Regions from separate parts of the Gemmatimonas aurantiaca T-27 genome, predicted to be linked through region 1. Evidence: riboswitches for the same ligand, from Rfam matches in the RefSeq annotation. Region 1 holds a riboswitch; the other holds the start of a gene.
What was found. Region 1 has a riboswitch for cobalamin ahead of GAU_RS02530 (ABC transporter substrate-binding protein). Riboswitches for the same ligand answer to the same signal wherever they lie in the genome.
Positions count from the first base shown of each region.

Region 2: another riboswitch for cobalamin. It lies ahead of GAU_RS08965 (ribonucleoside-diphosphate reductase subunit alpha); the one in region 1 lies ahead of GAU_RS02530 (ABC transporter substrate-binding protein).

Region 1 covers NC_012489.1:561,757-573,896, reverse strand. Annotated here, with positions in the region: gene cobU (bifunctional adenosylcobinamide kinase/adenosylcobinamide-phosphate guanylyltransferase) at 51-653, opposite strand; gene GAU_RS02535 (cobyric acid synthase) at 650-2,302, opposite strand; cobalamin riboswitch at 2,361-2,570, shown strand; gene GAU_RS02530 (ABC transporter substrate-binding protein) at 2,743-3,732, shown strand; gene GAU_RS02525 (FecCD family ABC transporter permease) at 3,732-4,739, shown strand; gene GAU_RS02520 (ABC transporter ATP-binding protein) at 4,739-5,554, shown strand; gene GAU_RS02515 (TonB-dependent receptor) at 5,608-7,740, shown strand; gene GAU_RS02510 (YncE family protein) at 7,757-8,872, shown strand; gene cbiB (adenosylcobinamide-phosphate synthase CbiB) at 8,873-9,865, shown strand; gene GAU_RS02500 (pyridoxal phosphate-dependent aminotransferase) at 9,880-10,962, shown strand; gene GAU_RS02495 (cob(I)yrinic acid a,c-diamide adenosyltransferase) at 10,949-11,671, shown strand; gene cobO (cob(I)yrinic acid a,c-diamide adenosyltransferase) at 11,668-12,140, shown strand, end outside.
Region 2 covers NC_012489.1:2,068,583-2,080,722, forward strand. Annotated here, with positions in the region: gene GAU_RS08940 (amidohydrolase family protein) at 1-1,172, opposite strand, end outside; gene GAU_RS08945 (pentapeptide repeat-containing protein) at 1,298-2,035, shown strand; gene GAU_RS08950 (pirin family protein) at 2,046-2,981, opposite strand; gene coaA (type I pantothenate kinase) at 2,995-3,972, opposite strand; gene GAU_RS08960 (ribonucleotide-diphosphate reductase subunit beta) at 4,180-5,331, opposite strand; gene GAU_RS08965 (ribonucleoside-diphosphate reductase subunit alpha) at 5,292-8,165, opposite strand; cobalamin riboswitch at 8,275-8,488, opposite strand; gene guaA (glutamine-hydrolyzing GMP synthase) at 8,608-10,149, opposite strand; gene GAU_RS08975 (metallophosphoesterase family protein) at 10,149-10,661, opposite strand; gene lysA (diaminopimelate decarboxylase) at 10,661-11,932, opposite strand; gene proS (proline--tRNA ligase) at 11,950-12,140, opposite strand, start outside.

The sequences.
Region 1 (12,140 bases):
GCAAAGCGCCCTGGCAAAGCGCCCTGGCAAAGCGCCCCCAGTGACGCGATTCAGTGCCGCTCTGATGGACCTTTGAGCGGCAGAACGATGCCGGCCACCATCAACTCCACGGTGCCGGCAGCGGCCGCCACGAGCTGATTCGCACGTCCAAGTGCGTCACGATAGGCACGTCCCAACAGTGTGTGCGGCACAATGCCCAGCCCCACCTCATTGCTCACTACGACCCACTGCACATCGGCGTGGTGCTGCATGCAGGTCACCAATGCTGCAACCTCGCGAGCCACGTACGGCTCGGCGTCACGCAGTTCGTCGTCGGCCCGTGCGAGCAGCAGATTGCTGACCCACAGCGTGAGACAGTCGATGACCACGACGCGCCGGGCAAACAGATGCGGCGCGGACAACGCCTCATCGATGGCCGGCACGATCGACACGGGCGCTTCGATCGTGCGCCACCGGGCACTACGCTCGGCCTGGTGATTGGCGATGCGCTGTTGCATCTCATCGTCGAACGCCTGCGCAGTGGCCACAAAAAACAGCGCCGCATCGCTCTGCGCTTCGGCCAGCGCCACGGCTCGTCCACTCTTGCCGGCCCGTACGCCGCCGAGCAGCAGGCGCACCGACCCGCCACTCATGTTGGTGGTGTCGGCACTCATGTTGTCGTGCCGCGCAGACCCATCATGTCGAACACCGCATCCATATCGAGATTGCTGCACACCACCGTGGCCAGACGATCGAGGGCATCGTCGACCGATGTGGCGGCGCCGGATGCCGGCAACTCGACCCCCTTTCGCGCAGCGAGCTGGGTGAGCATCGCGCGACGCAACGGCGCATGCTCGAGCGCGCCGTGCAGGTAGGTCCCCACCACCAAGCCATCGCTGGAACATGATCCGTCGTGGGAGCGGCCCTGTGCACTCTCCAGCGCAAACAACGGTGCCTGCCCACGCTCTGTGGAGGTGCTGCGCCCCATGTGAATTTCATAGGCGTCGAAGGGCGCGGCCGCACGCAGATCAGCACCGAACAGTGTCTGCGCTCCGATCACCTGCGCCTTCACACGGCGGGTGATCTTTCGCGCTTCGAAGTGGGTCACAAGTGGCAAGAGTCCGAGACCCTCGGCTTCACCCACCTGTTCCACGCCGTGTTCGTCCACGATGCGCTCCCCCAACATCTGCAAACCACCGCAGATCCCGAGCACCGCACCACCTTCCGCCCGATGTGCCAGGATGCAGGCATCGAGTGATCGCTCGCGCAACCAGGCGAGATCCCCGAGCGTGGACTTGGTACCGGGCACAATGACCAGGTCGGGTGCACCGAAGGAATCGGCATCACCCACAAATCGCACACGCACCCCGGGCTCGTTGATGAGCGGCTGAAACTCATCGAGATTCGCCACGCGCGGCAGGCGCATGACGGCGATATCGAGCACCGCCGGCGGGGCATCGGGGTTTCCATGATCGGTCGCCGAGCGCCATTCGAGGGCGTCTTCCTCGGGAATATCGCGGAGATCGAGCCACGGCAGCACACCGATCGTGGGCACCCCCGTGCGCTCTTCCAGCATCGCAAATCCCGGGTCGAGCAGTGAAGGATCGCCACGGAATTTGTTGATCACGAACGCCTTGATCAGCGCGCGTTCTTCGGGTTGCAGCAACGCATGTGTGCCGTACAACGAGGCAAACACGCCGCCACGTTCGATGTCACCCACCAACAGCACCGGCGCATTGGCATGACGGGCCACCCGCATGTTCACGATATCGTACTGCGCCAGGTTGATCTCGGCGGGACTTCCGGCACCTTCGATCACCACCACATCGAACGCGGCGCGCAGTCGATCGAGGGCGTCCGTGACAATGGGCCACAAGTGTTGCTTGCGGCCATAGTAGTCCACGGCATCCGCCGTGATCCATGGTTCGCCCAGTACCACCACCTGGGACGTGCGATCGCTCTGTGGCTTGAGCAGCACCGGATTCATGTCGACCGTCACGGGTACACGCGCGGCAACCGCCTGCATGGCCTGTGCGCGACCCACCTCGCGACCATCGGCTGTCACCGCGGCGTTGTTCGACATGTTCTGCGCCTTGTATGGCGCCACCCGATAGCCGGCATTGGCGAACCACCGGCACAGCGCCGCAACCACCGTGGTCTTGCCGGCGTGGGACGAAGTGCCCTGCACCATGAGCACGAGGCCAAGTGGCGCCGCAGACTCACGTCCATTGCCGTGAGCATCTTCGTGATGTGTGTCCTGCCGCATGTCCTGCGTCCTGGCCGCGTGTGTTCCCGTCATGCCCGCAGCATCTTCGGTGGTCACCCACCGCGCAAGATGCCACGGGCTTGCGTTCCGAATCGGGATGCCGCTAACGTGCACATCTCAGTAGTTCACAATCGATCGTCACGAACGGGCCTTTGTTGGAAGCCGGTGCAATGCCGGCGCGGCCCCGCCACTGTATGAGGCTCTGCCGTGTCTTTGGACACGACAGCTAGCAGCGACTTCTGCGCAACACCCACTGGTGCATGCACCGGGAAGGGAGAAGCCGACCGCCTCGAGCCAGGAAACCGGCCGTTCGTTCCCGCTGCAAATCCTCGAGGGAGGACTGCGGGGCCGTCCGCGTCGGTCTGATGCACCTTATTGTGCGTCGATAGATGTCTGCCGCCCCCGTCCCTCTCGATCACCGAGACTGGACGGGTTTTGTGTTTTCAGGCAGGCGCTCCGACACATCTCTGCGCGTTCGTGCAACCTGGCGTGGCATTATGGCCATGGGCTGTGCGGCATGCGTGCTGGTCGCCTGCGACAAGACCGCGCAACAGGCCGCGGCCGCGGCTGCTGATTCAACGGCGATCTCCGCCGCGAGCACCGCACCGGTCACGGTGATCGATGATGCGGGCCGTACCGTCACGCTGGCACAACCGGCCCGTCGGGTGGTTTCGCTCATTCCCAGTGCCACCGAAACGCTACTGGCGCTCGGTGCCGCGGAACAGTTGATCGCGCGCACGCGCTACGACGTGGCGCCGGAGGTGCAGCACCTGCCACTGGTTGGCGGCAGTGTCGATCCGAGCATCGAGATGATCGTTTCGCTCAAGCCGGAGCTGGTGGTGTCGTGGGAATCCGACAAACGCCAGCAATTCCGCGAGCGGCTCACCGCGCTGGGCATCCCGATCTTCATGCTGCGCACGCAGGACACCACCGATGTGTTCCGCGGCCTCGCCAATCTCGGCGCGCTGACTGGTCACACCCCTGATGCGCAGCGTGTGTCCACCGCACTGCGTGCACAACTCGAAGCCGTGCGCAGTTCTGTGCAGACGCTCAAGGTGCCGACGGTCATGTACGTCGTGTTCAACGATCCACCGATGACCGCAGGACCAAAGACCTTCATCGGGCAACTGATCACGCTCGCCGGCGGCCGTTCGATTTTCGACGACGCCGCCACGAACTGGCCGAACGTCACGATGGAAGAAATCGTGCGTCGCGACCCGGATGTGGTGGTGGTGCCGGTAGGGGAGTTCAAGGCCCAGGCCCTTTCGCGCCTCAAGGTCATGCAGGGGTGGCGCAACCTGCGGGCCATCCGCGAAGGACGTGTAGTGGCCGTACCGGCCGACCTGCTCAGCCGTCCGAGCCCCAACATCGGGCTCGCGGCCGAAGTGCTGCGCAGTGCGATGCATCCGCAATTCCCGTCGCCGGTGGCGGAACCGGATTCCATTCCCGACCGAGCGCCATCGCGTGATTCGGCGGTGAAGAACTGATGCGGTTGTCTTCCCTCGCCTGGCGCATTCCGCTGCTGGCGGCCCTGCTGGCCTTCACGCTTCTGCTGGCCCTGCGTCTCGGCGCCGTCCAGCTCACGAGCGCGCAGGTGATTCAGGCCGTGTTGGGCGAAGGGGACCCGACGTACGTGAACATCCTGCACGAGCTGCGCTTGCCGCGGGCGTTTCAGGCCGCCTTGGTGGGTGCGGCACTGGCGTTGAGTGGTACGACCTATCAGGCGCTGCTACGCAATCCACTGGCCGAGCCGTATGTGCTGGGTGTGTCGAGTGGCGCCGCGTTTGGCGCCGTGCTCAGTGTCGTGGGCGGCTATTCGCTGCGCTACATCTGGGCGCTGCCCACGGCGGCGTTTGTGGGCGCGCTGCTGGCGATGTTCCTGGTGTTTCGCATCGCGTACTCCGTTGGCCAGCGTCTCGATACGCGCGTGCTGTTGCTGGCGGGCGTGGTGGTGGGATCGTTTCTGGTGGCCTGCATCTGGTTGGTGCTGACGTTCGCCGATGATCAGTCGGTGCGCACCGCTATCTATTGGATGATGGGCAGTCATTCGGGTGCGTCATGGCGCTCGGTGTCGGTGCTGGCGGTGACCGTGTTCCCGGCGTTTCTGGTGCTGCTGTGGTTGGCCCGCTCACTCAACTTGCTCGCAATCGGTGAGTCCACGGCGGCCTATCTGGGCGCAGAAGTGGAGCGCGTGAAGTGGATCGCGTTTGCCACCGCCACACTGCTCACGGCAGTATCGGTCGCGATGAGCGGCACGATCGGCTTTGTCGGCCTCGTGGTACCGCATGCCTTGCGTTTGTTGTGGGGTGGCGACAATCAAGGTCTGCTGCCCACGGCGGCATTGGCAGGTGCCGTGTTTCTCGTCGCGGCCGACACAGCCGCGCGCACGGTGGCTGGAGCCAACGAGTTACCGATTGGCGTGGTGACGGCGCTGGTGGGTGTGCCGTGTTTTGTGTGGTTGTTGCGGCGTCCCTCGAGCCAGCGTGTGCTGTGATGCGCGCAGCCTCCGCCCCCGAGTGGGTGCTCACCGACGTGCACTTCCGCCACCATGGTGCGACGCAGCCCACGCTGCGCGACATCACGCTGACCATCGACAGCGGGTTGCTCACCGTGATCATCGGCCCCAACGGCGCCGGCAAGAGCACGCTGATGCAGTTGCTGCTGGGCGTGGAGCGTCCCGGGCAGGGCCAGGTGCGTTTCCGTGGTGAAGAGATGCGCGCATGGCCGCGGCAGCGGCTCGCCCGGGAGATCGGCGTGGTGCCGCAAGGAGAAGTGGAACCGCTCTTCACGGTGCGTGACACGGTGGCCATGGGTCGGTATGCCCATCTCGGTGCGTGGCAGCGTGAGCGTGAGGAAGACGTGCAGGCCATCGATCGCGCCATGCAGCAATGTGACGTGCAGCAATTTGCGACGCGTTGGGTACCTACGCTCTCCGGCGGTGAACGTCAGCGCGTGCGCGTGGCGCGTGCCCTGGCGCAGGAAACCCGCGTGATCGTGCTCGACGAACCGACCACGTACCTCGACATCCGTCACGAGATGGCCATGTTCGAGCAGGTGCGTCGACTGCGCGAGGATGGTGTGACGGTGGTGCTGGTGACCCACAATCTGAACCTCGCCGCGCGTTATGCCGACCGCATGGTGCTGTTGCGCGACGGGGCCATCGTTGCCACAGGCACGGCGGCCGAGGTGTTGACCGCTGAGCGTGTGGCCGAAGTGTACGAATGGCCCGTGGATATCGAGTGGCACCGCGATGGTGCACCGCAGGTCGTGCCACAGGGCGCTTCGGCCAGTTTGGGCGGTGCGGCATGAGGCAGCGACTCGTTGGGACACTCTGCGTCGTCGCAATCGCCGCTCTGGCTCCCGTGAAGGCACTGCGTGCCCAGGTGGCTGGTGAAGTCCGTGGGCGAGTCACCGAAGAAGGCACCGGACGCCCGGTGGCCGATGCGCGCATCGAACTGGAAGGCGTGAGCACCAGCGCCCGTACCAATGCCGACGGCACCTACCTCGTGCGCAGTCTCGAGCCACGGGTGTATGTGGTCCGTGTGCGTGCCCTGGGTTTCATCGAACGCGCGCTCGATGCGAGTGTGCAGAACGCACGCGTCACGCAGCTCGATGTCACACTGCGCCCCATGGCACCCGTGTTGGAGCGCATGGTAGTCGAAGCGCAACGCGATTCCGTCGCGCCAAATGCCACGACGTTCACACGGGCCACGATAGAAGCATCCGGTCAGCGCGACCTTGGCGACCTGCTGCAGACCACACCGGGTGTGGTGGTCACACGATCTGGTGGACCGGGTCAGCCGGCACGGGTGTCCATACGCGGCTCCTCGTCGAACCAGGTGCTCATCCTGCTCGATGGCGTGCCGCTCAATTCGGCCATCTCCGGCTCGGCCGACCTCTCGGCCATTCCGCTCGAGAACATCGAACGCGTCACCGTGCTCACGGGCGCACAGTCGGCCCGCTATGGTCCGCGCGCCATGGCGGGCGTGATCGAAATCGTCACCCGTCGTTCGCGACATGAACGTTCAGCGCTTGTGCGCGGTGGCGCGCTCGGCGAATGGGGTGTGGCTGGTACCTTGGGTACGTCTGTACCGCGAGCCAGCGGTACGCGGTCCGTGTCGCTGGGCGTGGATCATCGCTCGGTGCGTGGTGATTTCTCGTATCCCGTACCGGCCGTGCGCGGCGGCGGCCGTGCCGATCGGCTCAATGCCGATGCCGCCACCACCCAGGTGGTGGGCAGCGCTGGTCTGGATATCGGGCAGCAGCAGTACACCGTGCGCGGCACGTACGGCAACACCGATCGCGGCATGGCCGGCACGATCATCCAGCCCTCCCAGTCGGGGCGTCAACAATTTTCGCGCCTGAGTGGCGGACTCACCGCACAGTGGAGCCCCTCACGGTGGGTGATCGCGTCGGCTGCCGATGTGACCCGTGAGCGTGGCACATACAACGATCCGACGCCGCCATTTGGGCAGCCGTTTGCCGACACGGTCACGGCCAATGGCCTGACGGTCACGTCGTCCGCGACTGCGGCATGGCCTCTCATGACCACATCGGCCGGCATCGACATACGGCATCTCGAGTTGGCCAGCAACAACCTCGCGGCCAATGCGCCGAGTGGACAAACACTGGCCGGTGCCTGGTTCAATGCGCGTGCCGAGCGTGCACTCGGACGGGCATCACGACCCACGCGACTACTGTCCGACTTTGCGTTGCGGTTGGATCACAGTTCGCTGCTCACCGATATGGCCGTATCGCCGCGCGTGATGGTGCGCGCGGAACGTGGTGTCGCAGCGCTCAGTGTGTCGTACGGGGCTGGCTTTGCGCCGCCCACTATCGCCGATCAGTTCTTCCATGAAGGTGTGCAGGTGCGCGCCAATCCGTCGTTGCGTCCTGAGCGCACGAAACATGACATGGAAGCGCGTGTGAGCCTCCGGGAAGTGTCGGTAGGTCCACTGCGATGGGTTGCCGAAGCGGCGGCGTTTCGCGCCGACGTCGATGGCATGATCCTGTGGTTCCCCGATTTCCGATTCATCTGGAGCCCGAACAACTACGATGTGCGCCGCCGTGGCTGGGAGACCCGCAGTGCGCTGCGTATTCCCGCGGCCCACCTCGAATTTCAGGGCACACTCGATCACACCGATGTGACGTACGCCGGTGGTGTGCTCACCGGTCAGATCGTGTATCGCCCGCAGGTCACGGCCTCCCTGCAGTCGTCGATCACCGCCGGTGCAGCACGTGCCGACGTGATCACACGCCATGTCGGCACCCGCCGTGTGGCACCGGGCTCCACGCTCAATGCGCTCGCGCCCTACCGCATGACCGATGTGCGGCTTTCCACCTCGACGACCCGGAGCGGCTGGACGTTCTCGCCCATGCTGACCGTCGAGAATCTCTTCAATCGCGACGCCGCGATGCTGGTGGACTACCCCTTCCCCACGCGCTTGTGGAGCGTCTCGCTCCGCGTGCGTCGTGTTTCTTCTCCCACGCACTGACTTTCCGATCCCTTCGATGCGCCTCCTGACCGTTCGTCATCTGTTGTCGTCACGCCGCGTTGCGGCGATGGCATTGCTGGCTCTCACCGCGGCGTGTGGTGAGGATGGCCCGTCCGAGCCCACACCGGCGCCGGGTTTCCTGGGTGGTGTCGCCGGCAACCGTGAGATCGGTGTCGTGATCAATTCGGGCACCAAGTCGATCACGATGTTCCAGCTCGGTTCGCCCACCACCACCGTGCAGATCCCGCTCGGCTCGAGCACCACGGTCACCCCCATCGGTTTCTCGCTGCGTGGTCGCCGTGCGGCGGTACCTCTCGGCAATGCGGCCAGCGTCGCGCTCGTGAATCTGGAGACGGCCACGGTCGGACGCTTCTTCACCTTCCCGAGTGGCAATGCCACCGGCTCGGTGTGGGCCAATGACACCACCGTGTTCGCGGCCAATACCAACACCAACAAGATCGGCCGCTTCTATGTGAACCAGACGGCCACCGAAATCACCAGCACGGTGGATGTCGCACCCGCGCCGACGGCGATGGCCTACTCCGCCGGCCGTGTGCTCGCGATCTCGGGCAACCTCGCCAACTTCGTACCGATCGGCGAAGGTGTGGTCACCGCGATCAACCCGGCCACCATGGCGGTACTCGGCACCGTGCAGACGGGTGGTACGAACCCGAACGAAGCGACGATTGGTCCGGACGGCCTGCTGTACGTGTTGAACACCGGCGACTATGTGGCGCAGGGCAGCATGGCCATCATCGATCCGGCCACGATGACGCGCGTGGCCCTGATCCCCAACATGGGTGTCGGCCCCGGCCACATCTCGATCGACGCCAATGGTCTCGCATACATCTCGAGCTTCTCCAACGCGACACTGGTGTGGAACACGCGCACCCGCGCGTTCGTGCGTGGCCCGGCAGATCCGGTGTGCGCCAAGCGCGCCAGCAACAACGCCTGCCGTGGTGCCTCGTCGTCAGCCGCCGCCACGACGGGCCGCCTGTACCAGTTGTTCTTCGGCAGCACGTCGCAGGGGCTGGCACCGTACGCGTTTGTGTATGACGCGACCACGTTCGCACTGCGGGACAGCATCTCCGTGGGCGCGGGCCCCATGAGCCTTGCCATCCGCACGTTCTGAGTGATCGGCACCGGCGCCGTGCGAGGAGCGGCTACCGCAGCGCTTCTCGCAGACCTCGGCTTCGGCGAGCCACCGGACCAACTACACCCGACGGTGTGGATGGGCCGGTGGCTCGGCCGCATCCGGGCCTCACAAAAATCCCGATCCATGATGCCTGGCCACAGCTCGCGCCAGGCGTTCTGGCATGGGGCGGCAGGCCTCGCCGGCGGTGTCGCACTCACGACAGCAATCGCCGGCGCCGTAGCCGCGATCATCGCGCAACTCGGAAACGCCTCAACGGCCGGTGCCTCGACACTGCCCTCCACATTGGGACGCATTTCAGTGGAAGGTGTGCTGCTCAAGCCGGCACTGGCCGTGCGTTCGTTGCTGCGCGCGGCCGATGTCGTGCGAGTCGCACTCGAACGGCATGACCTTGATCAGGCCAGACACCTGTTGTCCTGGCATCTGGTTTCGCGCAACACCGACGCACTCTCCGCAGACGAGGTGGCCGGTGCGGCCATCGCGTCGTTGGCCGAGAACCTGAGCGACAGCGTGGTGGGCCCATTGATGGCGTACCGGTTGGGCGGTTTACCGGCGGCGTATGCCTATCGCTTTGTGAACACCGCCGACGCGATGCTGGGCTATCGCACGCCGGAGCTGGAGTGGTTTGGCAAATCTGCAGCGCGCTCGGACGACGTGTTGAACCTGCTCCCGGCACGGGTGAGCGCACCGCTGCTCGCACTGGCGGCGCCTTGTGCGATGGCTTCCCCCTGGAAGGCACTGCGTTGTGGTATCCGCGACGCATCCCGCACACCAAGCCCCAACGGGGGATGGCCGATGGCAACCATGGCCGGCGCCCTCGGCATACGACTCGAAAAGCGCGGACTGTATGTGTTGAACGCCGAAGGACGTGCTCCCACCGCCCACGACATCACGCGCGCCCGGCGCATGGTGTTCGCCGCATCGCTCGCCGCCGTGATGTGCGTGGAGCTTTCCATCCCTGTTTCGGCCTGAGGAGCGTCATCGATATGCCTCGCGCTCGCTCGCACGTCCTGCAGGTTGCCGCTACGGTCCACGGTGGACGCGCCGCCTTGCACCACGACGCACGGCACGTGATCGATTTCAGCGTTTGCCTGAATGCGCATGGGCCTGCACCGGTGGTACGTGCCGCCATCCGCGATTGTGCCGTTGATGAGTATCCCGACCCCACTAGTCACGACGCCCGCGCCATCGCCGCCGCGCGGTGGCATCGCCCGATCGATGAGCTGATTCTGGGCGCCGGCTCCGCAGAGCTCATTCAGGCGGTCTGTTTCGCGTACGTGGAACCAGGAGATGGCGTTCTCGTGATGGCACCATGTTTCGGCGAGTATGCGCGAGCTGCGCAGTTGTGCGGAGCGCAGGTCCAGACGGCCCTGACCACCGACGATCTGGTGCGGCGCATTGCAGACCGCCCGAAGCTGGTCTTTCTCGCTTCCCCATCGAGTCCCATCGGACAGCAGGAATCTTTGCACACCCTGCAGCTCATCGCTGATGCCTGCAGAGCCGTCGACGCACTGCTGGTACTCGATCAGGCGTATGACGGATTTACCGCGGCACCACACGGCACACCCGCATTGCCGGGTCACTCGCATGTGCTGCACCTGCGTTCACTCACCAAAGACCACGCACTGGCCAATGTGCGGGTCGCTCTGGGCGTAGCATCTCCAGAGGTTGTTCGCGCGCTGGAAGCAGTGCGCATCCCGTGGGCCGCGTCCGGTGCGGCTCAAGCAGCGGTTATCGCAGCGCTTTCTGATGAAGCGGAAGCCCATGCACGGGTCACGACGGAGCTGCTGCGCCACGAAGCCGTTCGCATGAGAACGGCCCTTCAAGGAATCGGATTCTCCGTTCTCGCCAGCGACACACACTACTTCCTCGTTGAATGTCAGAACGCGGCGCACGCGCGCACGTGGCTGATCGACCATGCCGCGCTGCTCGTGCGGGATGGCACCTCCTTCGGTCTGCCGACGCATGTGCGCGTGGCCGCCCGACATACTGAAGACAACGATCGCCTCATCGAGGCGCTTGCCCGGTTTCGCTCCACTCTCTCCCGGTCGACCCATGACGCATCCTGACCTGCTGCCCGACGACTTCGAAGACGACCTCGAACCACGCGTAGAACTGCTCGACGACGAACTCGAACCGCGCGTCGATCCGCTCGCAGCGCCAAAGACCGCCGTGGCGGCCAACGGACGCAAGGTGCCAACGCCCAAACAGAAACGTCCGGGCGCCTATCGGGTCCCGCCGCGCAAGGACCGCCATGGTTTGCTCATCGTGAACACCGGACACGGCAAGGGAAAGACCACCGCGGCGCTCGGTGTCATGCTGCGCGCGTATGGCCGTGACATGAGCACCGCCATGTACCAGTTCGTGAAGCGTCTCGGCAACACCGGTGAACATCGCACCGCACGGGTGCTGGGTATCGAAGCCATGGCACTGGGCGGCGGCTGCACCGGCAAGCGCCGCAAGGAAGATCGGGACCTCACGGAAGACAAGAATCGCGCGATCGCCGGCTGGGAGCTGTGCGCCCGTCACATCACCGAAGGCACGTACGACGTGCTGGTGCTCGACGAGCTCACCCTGCCGCTCAAGTGGGGCTGGCTCGATGAAACGGAAGTGATCCGCACCCTGCAAGAACGCCCGCAGGGCACACACGTCGTCGTCACCGGCCGCGATGCTTCGCAGGCCATGATTGACGCAGCCGACCTGGTGACCGACATGCGTGTCATCAAACATCCGTTGCGAGACCAAGGCATCAAGGCTCAGGGAGGCATCGACGTATGAGCACCGATCGAGCCACACGAAAGGGACTGCTGCTCGTCAACACCGGCAACGGAAAGGGCAAGTCCACCGCCGCGCTGGGCATCCTGGTACGCGCCGCCGGATACAAGTTCTCCATCGGCATGTTCCAGTTCATCAAGAGCGCGGAAACGCGGTACGGGGAACACATCGCCGCCGAAGAACTGGGCATCGACATCGTGCCACTGGGCGACGGCTTCACCTGGCTGTCCGACAACATCGAAGCCGATCGGGCACTGGCAGAAAAGGGCTGGCAGCGTGTGCAGGCCGTGATCGAGTCGGAGCAGTTCGACATTCTCATCCTCGACGAACTCACCTACTGCATTACCTACGGCTGGCTGGATGAAACCATGGTGCTGGATGTGCTGCGCAACCGACCGCCCTGGATGCATGTAGTGGTCACGGGCCGCAACGCATCGCCGGCCCTGATCGAACTGGCCGATCTCGTCACGGA
Region 2 (12,140 bases), 1.5 Mb from region 1:
CGCACGGCGCCAAACCAGATGCGGTAGTTCTCTTTCCAGAACGCTTCGTCGGTGCTGCTCCAGTTGGCGAAGTACGAGCCATGGTTGGAGAGATCGGGCTTGAAGTACTTCTCGAGGGTGGGGTGCAGGTACTGCGCATACCAGGGCTGCGTTTCCGCGCGCTGGAGATCGCGGCTCGCCTCGTAGATGTCGAGCGTCGGGTTCCAGGCCACGCCCCCTTTCACCATCGCTTTCAACACTTCCTGCAGGCGTGCCGGCTCGGCTTCACGCCAGAGTCGACCGGCGAGGCGGAAGCGCATGCCTTCATCGGCGTAGTTGAAGTTGGATGGGAACTGCTGCACCCCATCGGGGATGGCGGCGTCGGGCACCCCATACCAGTGCTCGAGACTCGTCAGACCATTGGCTGCCGCATCGAGCGCATTGGTCTCGTCCACGGCCATGTGGTGCGCCACGCGCAGCCCCTGCTTTTTGGCTTCGTCGAGTACGGGCCCATATACGTCCTTGTCCATGCCAAAGAGCTTGAGTCCATCCACACCCTGTGTCTTGAGGTCGCGCACGCGCTGGCGGGCCTCGACTTCGTTGCGCGGCACCGGCATGTAGGCATAGCGCGCATACACGTAGAAACGCGGCGCCATCACTTCGCCGGCGAGACTGCGCGCACGGAGCTGCAGGGTCTTGGGCGTTTCACTGGACACATCACGTACCGTGGTCACGCCCATGCCCAGCCACAGCTTGAACTGGTACTCGAGCGGCTGCGCCTGGCCGGCGCGCTCGTCCTGTACATGCCCATGCAGGTTGATCAGGCCTGGCACCACGTACTTGCCGCTGGCATCGATTTCCACATCGGCCGCGGGCCGACGCGCGGTGCCGTTGCGAATGGCCGCCGGATCGATACCGACAATCTGCGTGATGCGATTGCCTTCAATGATGATGTCCTTCGGGCCCTCGGCCGGCGTGCCGTTGCCTTCCACCACAATGGCGCCGCGAATGACCAGACGACGCGGCCGCACCCCGTGGGTCGGCGCGGTCTGCGCAGCCAGCACGTCCGCCGCCACGAGCAGGGCGCTCGTCGACACCATCGCCGACGCCACCACCGTGGCGAGGATCGCGCGGGGCACGCGACGCGGGGCACTGCGTGCAACGAAGCAGGACGTGGTCAGGGAGAACGCCATGATGCGTATCCGGAGGAAATGGAAGGGGCTCGCCGGCATGGGCGGCACGTCGCGAATCCCCGAGGATAACGCGAAATTGCAGAACACGTCAGTCCGTCACTGCAGCTCGCCGCTATCCTCTTGTCATGCCACTCGCACCCGAAAGCCGTCTTCATGGTGAGGACCTGTCGCAGGAACGCTTCGCCGATCTCGATCTCACGGGTTCCACATTCGAGGCGTGCACGTTTGTCGACGTGCGCTTCGCCGGCACCCGCTTCGAGGCGTCACGTTTCATGCGGTGTCGCTTTGTGCGGTGTCATTTTGCGAACGTGGAGTTCCGGGACAGTCACTTCGTCGAGTGTGACTTCACGGACGATGCCGGTCATACCGGTGCCCATTTTTCGCTCTCGCGTATGGAGCAGGCGCGATTCGAGCGCTGTGATCTGTCGTTCGTCCGGTTCGAGCGCTGCGATCTCTATTGCCTGCGGCTGACGAGCTGCAACTTGCGTGGCAGCGCGTTTGTGCGAGTCGAGTTCTCGCGCGGCTTTTCGCGCAAGATCGTGAAATGGGCGGGCTGGATGACCGACTGCAATTTTGAATTTGCAAACCTCAACGGCTTGCGACTGCGCGAAGGCGATTTGCGCGAAAGTCGGTTCCGCGAGGCGGTGCTGCATCAGGCGGATCTCGAGGACACGGATCTGCGCGATGCCGATCTCACACGGGCCGCCCTCGATGGCGCGAGACTCGCGCGCGCCGATGTGCGTGGGGCAACGATCGACGGGCTCAACCTGCAGTCACTGAGCAGTTTCGAGGGGCTGGTGATCACGGGGAGTCAACAGTTCCCACTCTTGTCAGCCATGGGGCTCGACGTGCACCCCGATTGAGGGATGTACCTTATTCCGGTAGCGGCATGAACTCGTCGCGATCGTCTGGTGGAAGGTCGAACAACCCCTGCCCCCACCGGGCACGCCGATAGTCCTCTTTGGCCGACTCGATCCGGTCGCGGCGCGAGGAGACGAAGTTCCACCAGATGTAGCGGGGACCGTTGAGGGTCGCGCCGCCGAGCAGCATGAGGCGTGCTCCACGCGGTCCGGCCGTGACGGCGAGTGCGTCGCCAGGGCGAAACACCATCATGCGCTGGGCCTCGAACGTCTGACCGGCGACCACCAGCGAACCTTCCACCACGTAGATGCCGCGATCCTCGTGGTCATCGGGCAACGGCAGCCGTGCATGCGGTTGCAGCACGACATCCGCGTAAAAGGCATCGGAGTACAAGTGCGCGGGTGCCTGCTGGCCATACGCGTGGCCGAGGATCAGGCGCACCGATGTGCCGGCATCTTCGATCACGGGCAATGCATCGACCCCATGATGCGAAAACGTGGGCAGCATGTCCTCGTCGCTTTCCGGTAGCGCCACCCAGGTCTGGATGCCGAAGAGTCGGTTGGGGTGCTGGCGATGCAACGCGGGCGTGCGTTCCGAGTGTGTGACGCCCTTGCCGGCCACCATCCAGTTCACGGCGCCGGGCGTGATCACCTGATTGGTGCCGATGCTGTCTTGGTGGTGGAACTCACCCTGGAAAAGGTACGTGACGGTACCCAGGCCGATGTGCGGATGGGGACGCACATCCACACCGTGCCCCGTCAACAGCTCCGCCGGACCGACCTGGTCGAAGAAGATGAAGGGACCAACCATCTGCCGGCTGGGGGCAGGCAAGGCACGGCGTACCTCGAATCGGCCGATGTCACGCGCCCGGGGCACGATCACCGTCTCGATCGCGTCCAGGTCACCGGGAGACGGACACCCGGGCTCCAGTGCAGGATTCCAACTCACAACGTGCCCTCGCTCAGGTCTGGCGTAGCCAGATCTCCTCGACCCGGTGATCACTCCCCTTTCGCATCACCACACGGGCGCGTCGGCGTGTCGGCTCGATATTCTCTTCCAGATTCGGAAGGTTGATCCGACGCCAGATATCGCGGGCCACCTTGGCCGCGGCCTCTGGTGTCAGGTCTTTGTAGTGATGGAAGTAGGAGGCTTCGCGTTGGAACACCGTGCGCTGCAGCTTCAGGAAGCGATCGACATACCACTCCTCGATCGTCGCGGTATCGGCATCCAGATAAATCGTGAAGTCAAAAAAGTCCGAAGCCACCGCCACCAGACTGTTCGCCGTCTGCAGGACATTCAGGCCTTCGAAGATCAGGATGTCCGGACGGTCGACGACCTGAAATTCCCCGGGCACCACGTCGTAGGCTTCATGCGAGTAAGTGGGAATCCGCAGTTGCGATTCGCCCGACTTCAACCCCTCCAGAAAGGCCAGCATCTTTCGCAGATCATAGCTTTCCGGAAACCCTTTGCGCTCCATGAGCCCATTCGCCTGCAGCACCTGGGTCGGCTGGAGAAAGCCATCCGTGGTAACGAGCTCGACGCGAGGACGATTCTGGCTTTGGCCCAGCACTGCTCGCAGGAGGCGTGCGAAGGTGCTTTTGCCCACGGCCACACTGCCGGCAATGGCGATCACGTACGGCGCCGTGGCGCGCCATTGTCCCACAAACGCCCCGTCCACCATGTGACGCAGGCTGCGGGCGGCGGCCATGTGGAGCTCAATCAAGCGCACCAGAGGCAGGAATACCTCGGTCACGTCGCTGAGTGACGTGGGATCGTTCACGCCAGCCAGCGCCAGCAGTTCGGCTTCCGACAGCGCCAACGGGGTCTCGGCGCGCAGGGTCGCCCAATGCTCGCGGTCGAAAATCACATACGGCGGCGCCAGACGCGGCAGTGAAGACGCCGGCGCGCCGGAGGTGCCCTGCGGCATCACGTCAAGCATCAAGCCGCGCGCCGTGCGCGGCCCGACCGCTCGGTTCTTTCGCTTCGACCATGTCCTGGACACCAGACGACTTCGTTGGTAGGCGCATCCGGGAAATGTTCGTGCAGGCTACCGGTGGCGCAACCCGCTCTCCTGAGGCAATTCCCGTCGTATCGGGCTACTCGTACCGCCTGCTGCACGACCGGCAACAGGCGGTACGGGAAACTCTCAGTCCCACTTGAGCGCCCCGCCGTTCTGATACTCGATCACGCGTGTCTCGAAGAAGTTCTTCTCCTTCTTGAGATCGATCGCCTCCGACATCCATGGGAATGGATTGTCCGTTTCAGGAAACACCGGAGCCAACCCAAGCTGCGCACACCGCCGGTTCGTGATGAAATGCATGTACGTCTCGCACAGCGCAGCATTGAGACCGAGGAAGCCCCGTGGCATGGTATCGCGGCCGTACGCCACTTCCAGCTCGCACGCTTCGGCCAGCATCTGCCGCACTTCTTCCTGGAAGGCGGCGCTCCACAGATGGGGATTTTCGACCTTGATCTGATTGATCACGTCGATGCCGAAATTCAGGTGGATGGATTCGTCGCGCAGGATGTACTGATACTGCTCCGCGATGCCCACCATCTTGTTGCGGCGGCCAAGCGACAGGATCTGCGCGAAGCCGGTATAGAACCACATGCCTTCGAACACCACGTAGAACGCCACCAGATCACGCAGGAAGGCCTGATCCGTCTCCGGCGTGCCCGTGCTGAACCCCGGGTCCGCCAGGTGCTGGGTGTACTTGAGCGCCCAGGCCGCCTTGGCCGTGATCGACGGCACTTCACGGTACATGTTGAAGAGTTCGCCCTCATCGAGGCCGAGACTCTCGCAGATGTACTGGAAGGTGTGCGTGTGAATCGCCTCTTCGAAGGCCTGACGCAGCAGGTACTGTCGGCACTCGGGGTTGGTGAGGTGGCGATAGATCGCCAGCACGATGTTGTTGGCCACCAGCGATTCGGATGCTGCAAAGAACCCGAGGTTGCGTTTGATGGCGCGACGTTCGTCGTCCGTGAGGCCGTCCCGTGAGCGCCAGATGGCCAGGTCGGCCTGCATGGACACTTCGGTGGGCATCCAGTGATTGTTGCAGCCACTGAGATACTTCTCCCAGGCCCACCGGTACTTGAGTGGCAGTAGCTGGTTCACGTCGGCGCGGCAATTGATCATCGCCTTGTCGTCGACGCGTACGCGTCCGCCGTGACGATCGATCTCGCCGAGCCCCGTGGCCAGGTCGGCCAGCGAGGCGTCATGTGTGGTGGAGTCCGTGGTGGAGTCCGTGGTGGCGTCGATCACTGGCAGGCCTCGCAATCCGGATTGTCGATGGAGCATGCGGGCGCCGTCACGGCTTCGATGGCGCTCACCGTCTGCGCCGCTGCCACGGCAACCGCATTGAGCTTGCCGTCGGTGCGCGTGAGCGTGCTCTTCTCCACGTGCGTGGCCGCCTGCGAGCGGAGATAGTAGGTGGTCTTGAGCCCACGACGCCACGCCAGCCGGTACAACGTGTCCAGTTGACGGCCGTTCGGCCGCGCCACGTACAGGTTGAGCGACTGCGCCTGATCGATCCACTTCTGGCGGCGTGCGGCGGCTTCGATGAGCCATGCACAATCCACTTCGAAGGCTGTCATGTACAGTTGCTTGAGATCTTCCGGCACACGATCGATCGGACCCAGGCTGCCATCGAAGTACTTGAGGTCACCGACCATCACCTCGTCCCACAGACCGCGGCTCTTGAGGTCCTGCACCAAGTATTCGTTCACCTCGGTGAACTCGCCGGACATGTTCGACTTCACGAACAGATTGCGATACGACGGCTCGATGGACTGCGACACACCGCAGATGTTGGAGATGGTCGCCGTCGGGGCAATGGCCAGCAGATTCGAATTGCGGATGCCCTGCGTCTGCACACGTTCCCGCAGGCTGCTCCAGTCGAGGCGCGACGAACGATCACACTCGAGCCGACCTTCGCGGGAGGCATCGAGCAGTGCCAGCGAATCGATCGGCAGGATGCCGCGCTGCCACAGCGAACCGTTGAACGAGCCGTAGCTGCCCCGCTCCACTGCGAGATCCGACGACGCCGCAATAGCCTCGTAGCTCAGGAACTCCATGCTCTCATCGGCAAAGCGGATGGCTGCTTCCGAGGCATAGGGCACGCGCAGCATGTGCAACGCGTCCTGGAAGCCCATGATCCCGAGACCGACGGGCCGATGCCGCAGGTTCGAACGACGTGCTTCCGGGATGGTGTAGAAGTTGATGTCGATGACATTGTCGAGCATGCGCACGGCGGTACGCACCGTGTTGGCCAGCCGCGCGCGATCGATGCCACCACCACTGATATGGTTGGCCAGATTCACCGAGCCGAGGTTGCACACCGCCACTTCGGAGTCCGAGGTGTTGAGTGTGATTTCGGTGCACAGGTTCGACGAGTGAATCACGCCCGTGTGCTGCTGCGGCGAGCGCAGGTTGCACGGATCCTTGAACGTGATCCACGGGTGACCGGTCTCGAACAACATGGTGAGCATCCGGCGCCACAGGTCCACTGCCTTCACGCGCTTGTGCACCGTCACCTCGCCACGCTCGGCACGGATTTCGTGCTGCACATAGCGTTCGGCAAACGCCCGGCCGTACAGGTCGTGCAGGTCCGGCACTTCATCGGGAGAGAACAGCGTCCAATCGCCGTCTTCTTCCACCCGCTGCATGAACAGGTCGGGAATCCAGTTCGCCGTGTTCATATCGTGGGTGCGACGCCGATCATCACCCGTGTTCTTGCGCAGGTCGAGGAAGTCCTCGATGTCGATGTGCCACGTCTCGAGGTAGGCACACACCGCACCCTTGCGCTTACCACCCTGATTGACGGCCACCGCGGTATCGTTGGCCACCTTGAGGAACGGCACCACACCCTGCGAGCGTCCATTGGTGCCCCGGATGTACGAGCCCAGGCCACGCACGCGGCTCCAGTCGTTGCCCAGACCGCCGGAGTACTTGGCCAGTAGCGCGTTGTCCTTCACACTCTTGAAGATGCCGTCCAGGTCGTCGGGCACCGTGGTGAGGAAACACGACGAGAGCTGCGCCCGCGGAGTGCCCGAGTTGAACAGGGTTGGCGTGGAGCACATGAAATCGAACGACGACAGCAGCTCGTAGAACTCGATCGCGCGCGCTTCGCGGTCCACTTCGCGCAGGGCCAGTCCCATGGCCACCCGCATGAAGAACGTCTGTGGCAACTCGAGGCGCACACCGTCGTTGTGCAGCAGGTAGCGATCGTACAGCGTCTGCAGGCCGAGGTATCGGAACGCGAGGTCTCGCTCGGGGCGCAACGCCGACGCGAGACGATGCAGGTCGAAGCGCGCGAGCTCCGGATCGAGCAGGCCCGTGTCGATGCCACGGGCCACGAACAACGGGAAGTAGTCGACATAGTGCCGCGTCATATCTGCCGGACGCGCTTCTACCTCTTGCCCATGAATGCCGCTCAACACCTCGGCGCGCAGGCGCTCGAGCAAGAGGCGCGCGCTCACGTAGGCGTAGTTCGGCTCTGTCTCCACGAGCGTGCGGGCAGCCAGAATGGGCGCCAGCGACAGCTCGTCGGCCGTGATGCCGTCGTAGATGTTGCGCAGCGTCTCGTCGAGCACCGACACGGCAGACACACCGTCGAGGCCATCACACGCATCGTCGATGACGAGACCGAGGTGGCCCTGGTCGATGGTGCGCAGTTCGCCGGTGGCCGTGCGGAACCGCACCGTGCTCGTGGCAACGCCGGGTGTGGTTTCTTCCGCGCCGGACTCACGCCGCAGCCGAGCGCGTTCTTCGCGATAGAGCACGTAGGCGCGAGCCACCTTGTGGTGACCACCGCGCATCAGGGCCAGTTCGACCTGGTCCTGGATCTCTTCGATGTGCAAGGCGCGCTGCGCATCGGCATGGCGGGTCAGTGCCTCCACCACGCTGACACACCGTCGTTCGACAATGTCGCGCACACGCGCCGAGGTTGCGGCGCTGGACCCTTCAACGGCCACGAAGGCCTTGGTCATGGCCACCGCGATCTTCGATGGATCGAAGGGCGACAGGGTGCGGTTGCGGCGGATGACCTGGAAGGTCAGGTCGGCAGGACGGGACCCATTGCCCGCGGAATACGCGCCGAAACGCGTCTCACTGACACCGTGCGAGATTGCCATCGAAACCCCCGTGAGTGCTGGACGAGGGGAGGCAGGGATCGGGTCAGGTACGAGCGGCACAGGGCGCGCATCGCGTGACCGACGATCACCCGGGGCACCCCGCCCGAGGACGTGAAATCGCGCGCTGGCAGGTCTCCTGGCTCGCGGGTCGACGCCCCTGTCTGGCCTTCCCGGCGTCCTATGCCAGTGACCGTGATCGACAGGTGCTCACCGCTTACAGTTGCGGGGGCAGCCCCGGAATAGGCACACAAATGCGCCGCACCGGATTCCCTTTTCACCCCGGATCGGAATAATCCGGGGAACCAAACGCTGGCTGATTATTGCGGCTCCGGTTCGCGAAAGCAAGCAGGTTTTTTACCGGATTGACGAGCGGCCCGAACCGTTACCGGCCCAGGCCGCTCAGCCATACCGCGTCCACGCGTTCAGCGAACCGCGACGGAGCCTACTCCCACTCGATCGTCGCCGGCGGCTTCGAGCTGATGTCATACACCACCCGATTCACACCATCGACTTCGTTGATGATGCGATTCGAAATGCGTCCGAGCACTTCATACGGGAACGGATACCAGTCCGCCGTCATGCCATCGGTGCTGGTCACCGCACGCAGTGCCACCACGTTTTCGTAGGTGCGCCCGTCGCCCATCACCCCCACGGACTTGACCGGCAGGAACACCGCAAACGCCTGCCAGATGTCGGGATACAAACCCGCTGCACGAATCTCTTCGAGATAGATCGCATCGGAGCGGCGCAGCACATCGAGCGCATGCGGCGTGACTTCACCCAGCACACGAATGGCGAGACCAGGCCCCGGGAACGGGTGGCGACCCACCATCTCTTCGGGCAGACCCAGCTCGCGGCCCACATTGCGCACTTCGTCCTTGAACAGTTCGCGCAGTGGTTCGATGAGCTTGAACTTCATGTCCGGCTTGAGGCCACCCACGTTGTGGTGCGTCTTGATGGTCGCCGACGGACCACCCTTGGCACTCACCGACTCGATCACGTCGGGATACAGTGTGCCCTGCACCAGGAACTCGGCGTTCTTCCCGGCCTCGGCCGATGCATCCTCGAACACGTCGATGAACGTGTGCCCGATGATTTTGCGCTTCTTCTCCGGGTCGCCTTCGCCAGCCAGCCCGTTCAGGAAGCGGTCCTCGGCGCGCACCGTGATGAGCTTGATGCCCAGGTGGGCACGCATCGTGCGTTCCACCTGCTCGCGTTCATGCAGGCGCAGCAGACCGGTGTCCACGAAGATGCAGGTGAGCTGATCACCGATGGCCTTGTGTACCAGTGCCGCTGCCACGCTCGAATCCACGCCGCCGGACAGGCCGCAGATCACCTGACGGTCACCGACCATCTCACGGATCTTGGCCACTTCGAGGTCGATGAAATGACCAGGTGTCCAATCGGGCGCGCAGTGACAGATATCGAACAGGAAGTTCTCGATGATCTCCGCGCCACGCGCCGAGTGATGTACCTCGGCGTGGAACTGCACGGCATGAATGGGCTTGGTCTTGTGACGGAACCCGGCGCAGGTGTTGCCGCTGTGTGCCGTAGCCACGTAGCCCGGCGGCACCTGCTCCACATGATCGCCGTGGCTCATCCACACCGTAGTCTTCTCACCCGCTGTGAAGCCGGCAAACATGCCCGACGCTTCATCCACCGTCACTTCGGCGCGGCCGTACTCACGACGACCACCACCCACCACCGAACCACCTTCGAGGTGCGCGATGAGCTGCATGCCGTAGCACACCCCCAGCACGGGTGCGACATCGAGCAGCGCCGGCGGAATGGTGGGCGCACCCTCATCGGTGACGGAACTCGGCCCGCCCGACAGGATGATGCCGGTGGGCTTCCAGGCCCGGATCCAGTCGAGTGACTTGGTGGGCGGATGGATTTCGGAGTACACACGCGCTTCGCGCACACGGCGGGCGATGAGCTGTGTGAACTGCGAACCACAATCGAGGATGAGGATACGGCTGTTCATCAGAACTTCCACTCCGGACCGGTGAGCTTGAGGAACTCGACGGCCTTGGTATCGAGATCGAGGATGGCGCCCGTCGGCGCCCCATGCAGCCAGCCACAGGCTTCGCCCGGGCTGACCAACAGTGAATCACCACGCGACTTCATTTCCGGCACGTGGGTGAAGCCGTGCACGATCACCTCATGTCCATCGATGGAACGCTGATGCACATCGGCGAGATCGTGAATGAGCAGCACCGACTTGCCGCCCAGGTCGAACGAGTGGGGGGACTCGAACAATTCGGCGGCACCAAAGCCGGAGTTCGCGGCCGCGACGAGCGCGTCGCGATCACCATCATTGCGGCCGAATACGCCAAGCAACGGCAGCGACAGGTCCTGGAACGGTTGCAGCACAAACGGGGAGCAGTAGTCGCCAGCGTGCATGACCAGCGAGACACCTCCCTGCACCATCTGCTCCAACAACGCGCGAACGGCCGGCACACGATCGTGGGTATCCGACAACAGGCCGATACGCATCAGGTGGTTCTCCACTGGAGGTGGGCACGCTCGAGTCGCACGAGATCCTCGTAGCGCTCGCGTTCCGTGATGATGGCAAAGCGGGAACCGTCGGCGAGCACTTCCACGGCACGCGGACGGGAATTGTAATTCGACGTCATGGTGTAGCCATACGCGCCGGTGGTGCGGATGGCGAGCAACTCGCCGGCCGACACATCGGGCAGTTCGCGATTCTTGGCGAAGAAGTCGCCTGATTCGCAAATGGGTCCAACCACATCGGCGGTGATCGTGCGGGTCGTATCCACCACCGCTTCGATGGCGTGATACGCCTGATACAGCGCCGGCCGGATGAGATCACTCATGCCGGCATCGGTGACAATGAAGTCCTTGCCGGCCGCGTGCTTGCGATACAACACCTGCGTCAGCAGCGTGCCTGCTTCGGCCACAATGTACCGGCCGGGTTCGAGCAACAAGGTCAATCCGGTTTCCGTGGCGGCAGCGCGCACGATCTGCGCGTAGTCCTCCACGTCGGCATCGCGTTCGTCGGGTTCGTATGGCACCGACAGTCCACCACCCACATCGAGGTAGCGCACGTCGTGTCCTTCGGCACGTGCCGCTTCCACGGCTACCAACAGACGTGGCAGCGCATCACGCAGCGGATCGGCGTTCCCGATCTGCGAGCCGAGGTGCATGCCCAGGCCGCGCAGCGCAATGTGCGGCAGTTCGCGGATGAGGGACACCAGACGCGTGATGTCGTCGCGCGGGATGCCAAACTTCTGCCCCTTCTCGCCGGTGCGGATGTAGGCGTGTGGTGTCTCCACCGTTACCTCGGGGTTCACCCGGATGGCAATCGGTGCCACCACACCCTTGCGGGCTGCCACGGCGTCGATGGTGACGAGCTCCGCCTCAGACTCCACGTTGATCAGCAACACCCGATCATCGAGCGCCTGCTCGATTTCCTGCACGGTCTTGCCAACGCCGCTGAACACCACATCGCGGCCCGTGAAGCCGGCCTCGCGCGCGCGATACAACTCGCCGCCTGAGACGATGTCCACGCCCGCACCGAGCTCCTGCAGCAGGCGCAGCACGGCGAGGTTGGAGTTGGCCTTCATCGCGAAGTGAATGCGATGCGGCACGCCCTCGAAGGCATGGGCGAGCCGCTCGTACCGCGCACGAATGGTGCCGGCGCAATACACATAGGCGGGCGTTCCCACAGCCGCCGCGATCGTCGGCAGTGGCACGCCTTCCGCGTGCAGCACGCCCTGCCGACGATCAAATCCGGAGTCTGACATCGCTTGGTGGTCGCCGGTCAGTACGAACGCGCCCAGATGACTTCGTACTTGGCGGGTTCACCCGTCACCATGCACGTCGTCGGCGCGTTCGGCGAGCGGAACTCCGCATCCGGAATACAGCGGATCGTCGCCTTCGTCTCTTCCTTCACCCGCTGCTCCACGGCCGGGTCACCGTTCCAGCCCGCGTACACGAATCCACCGGGGCCGT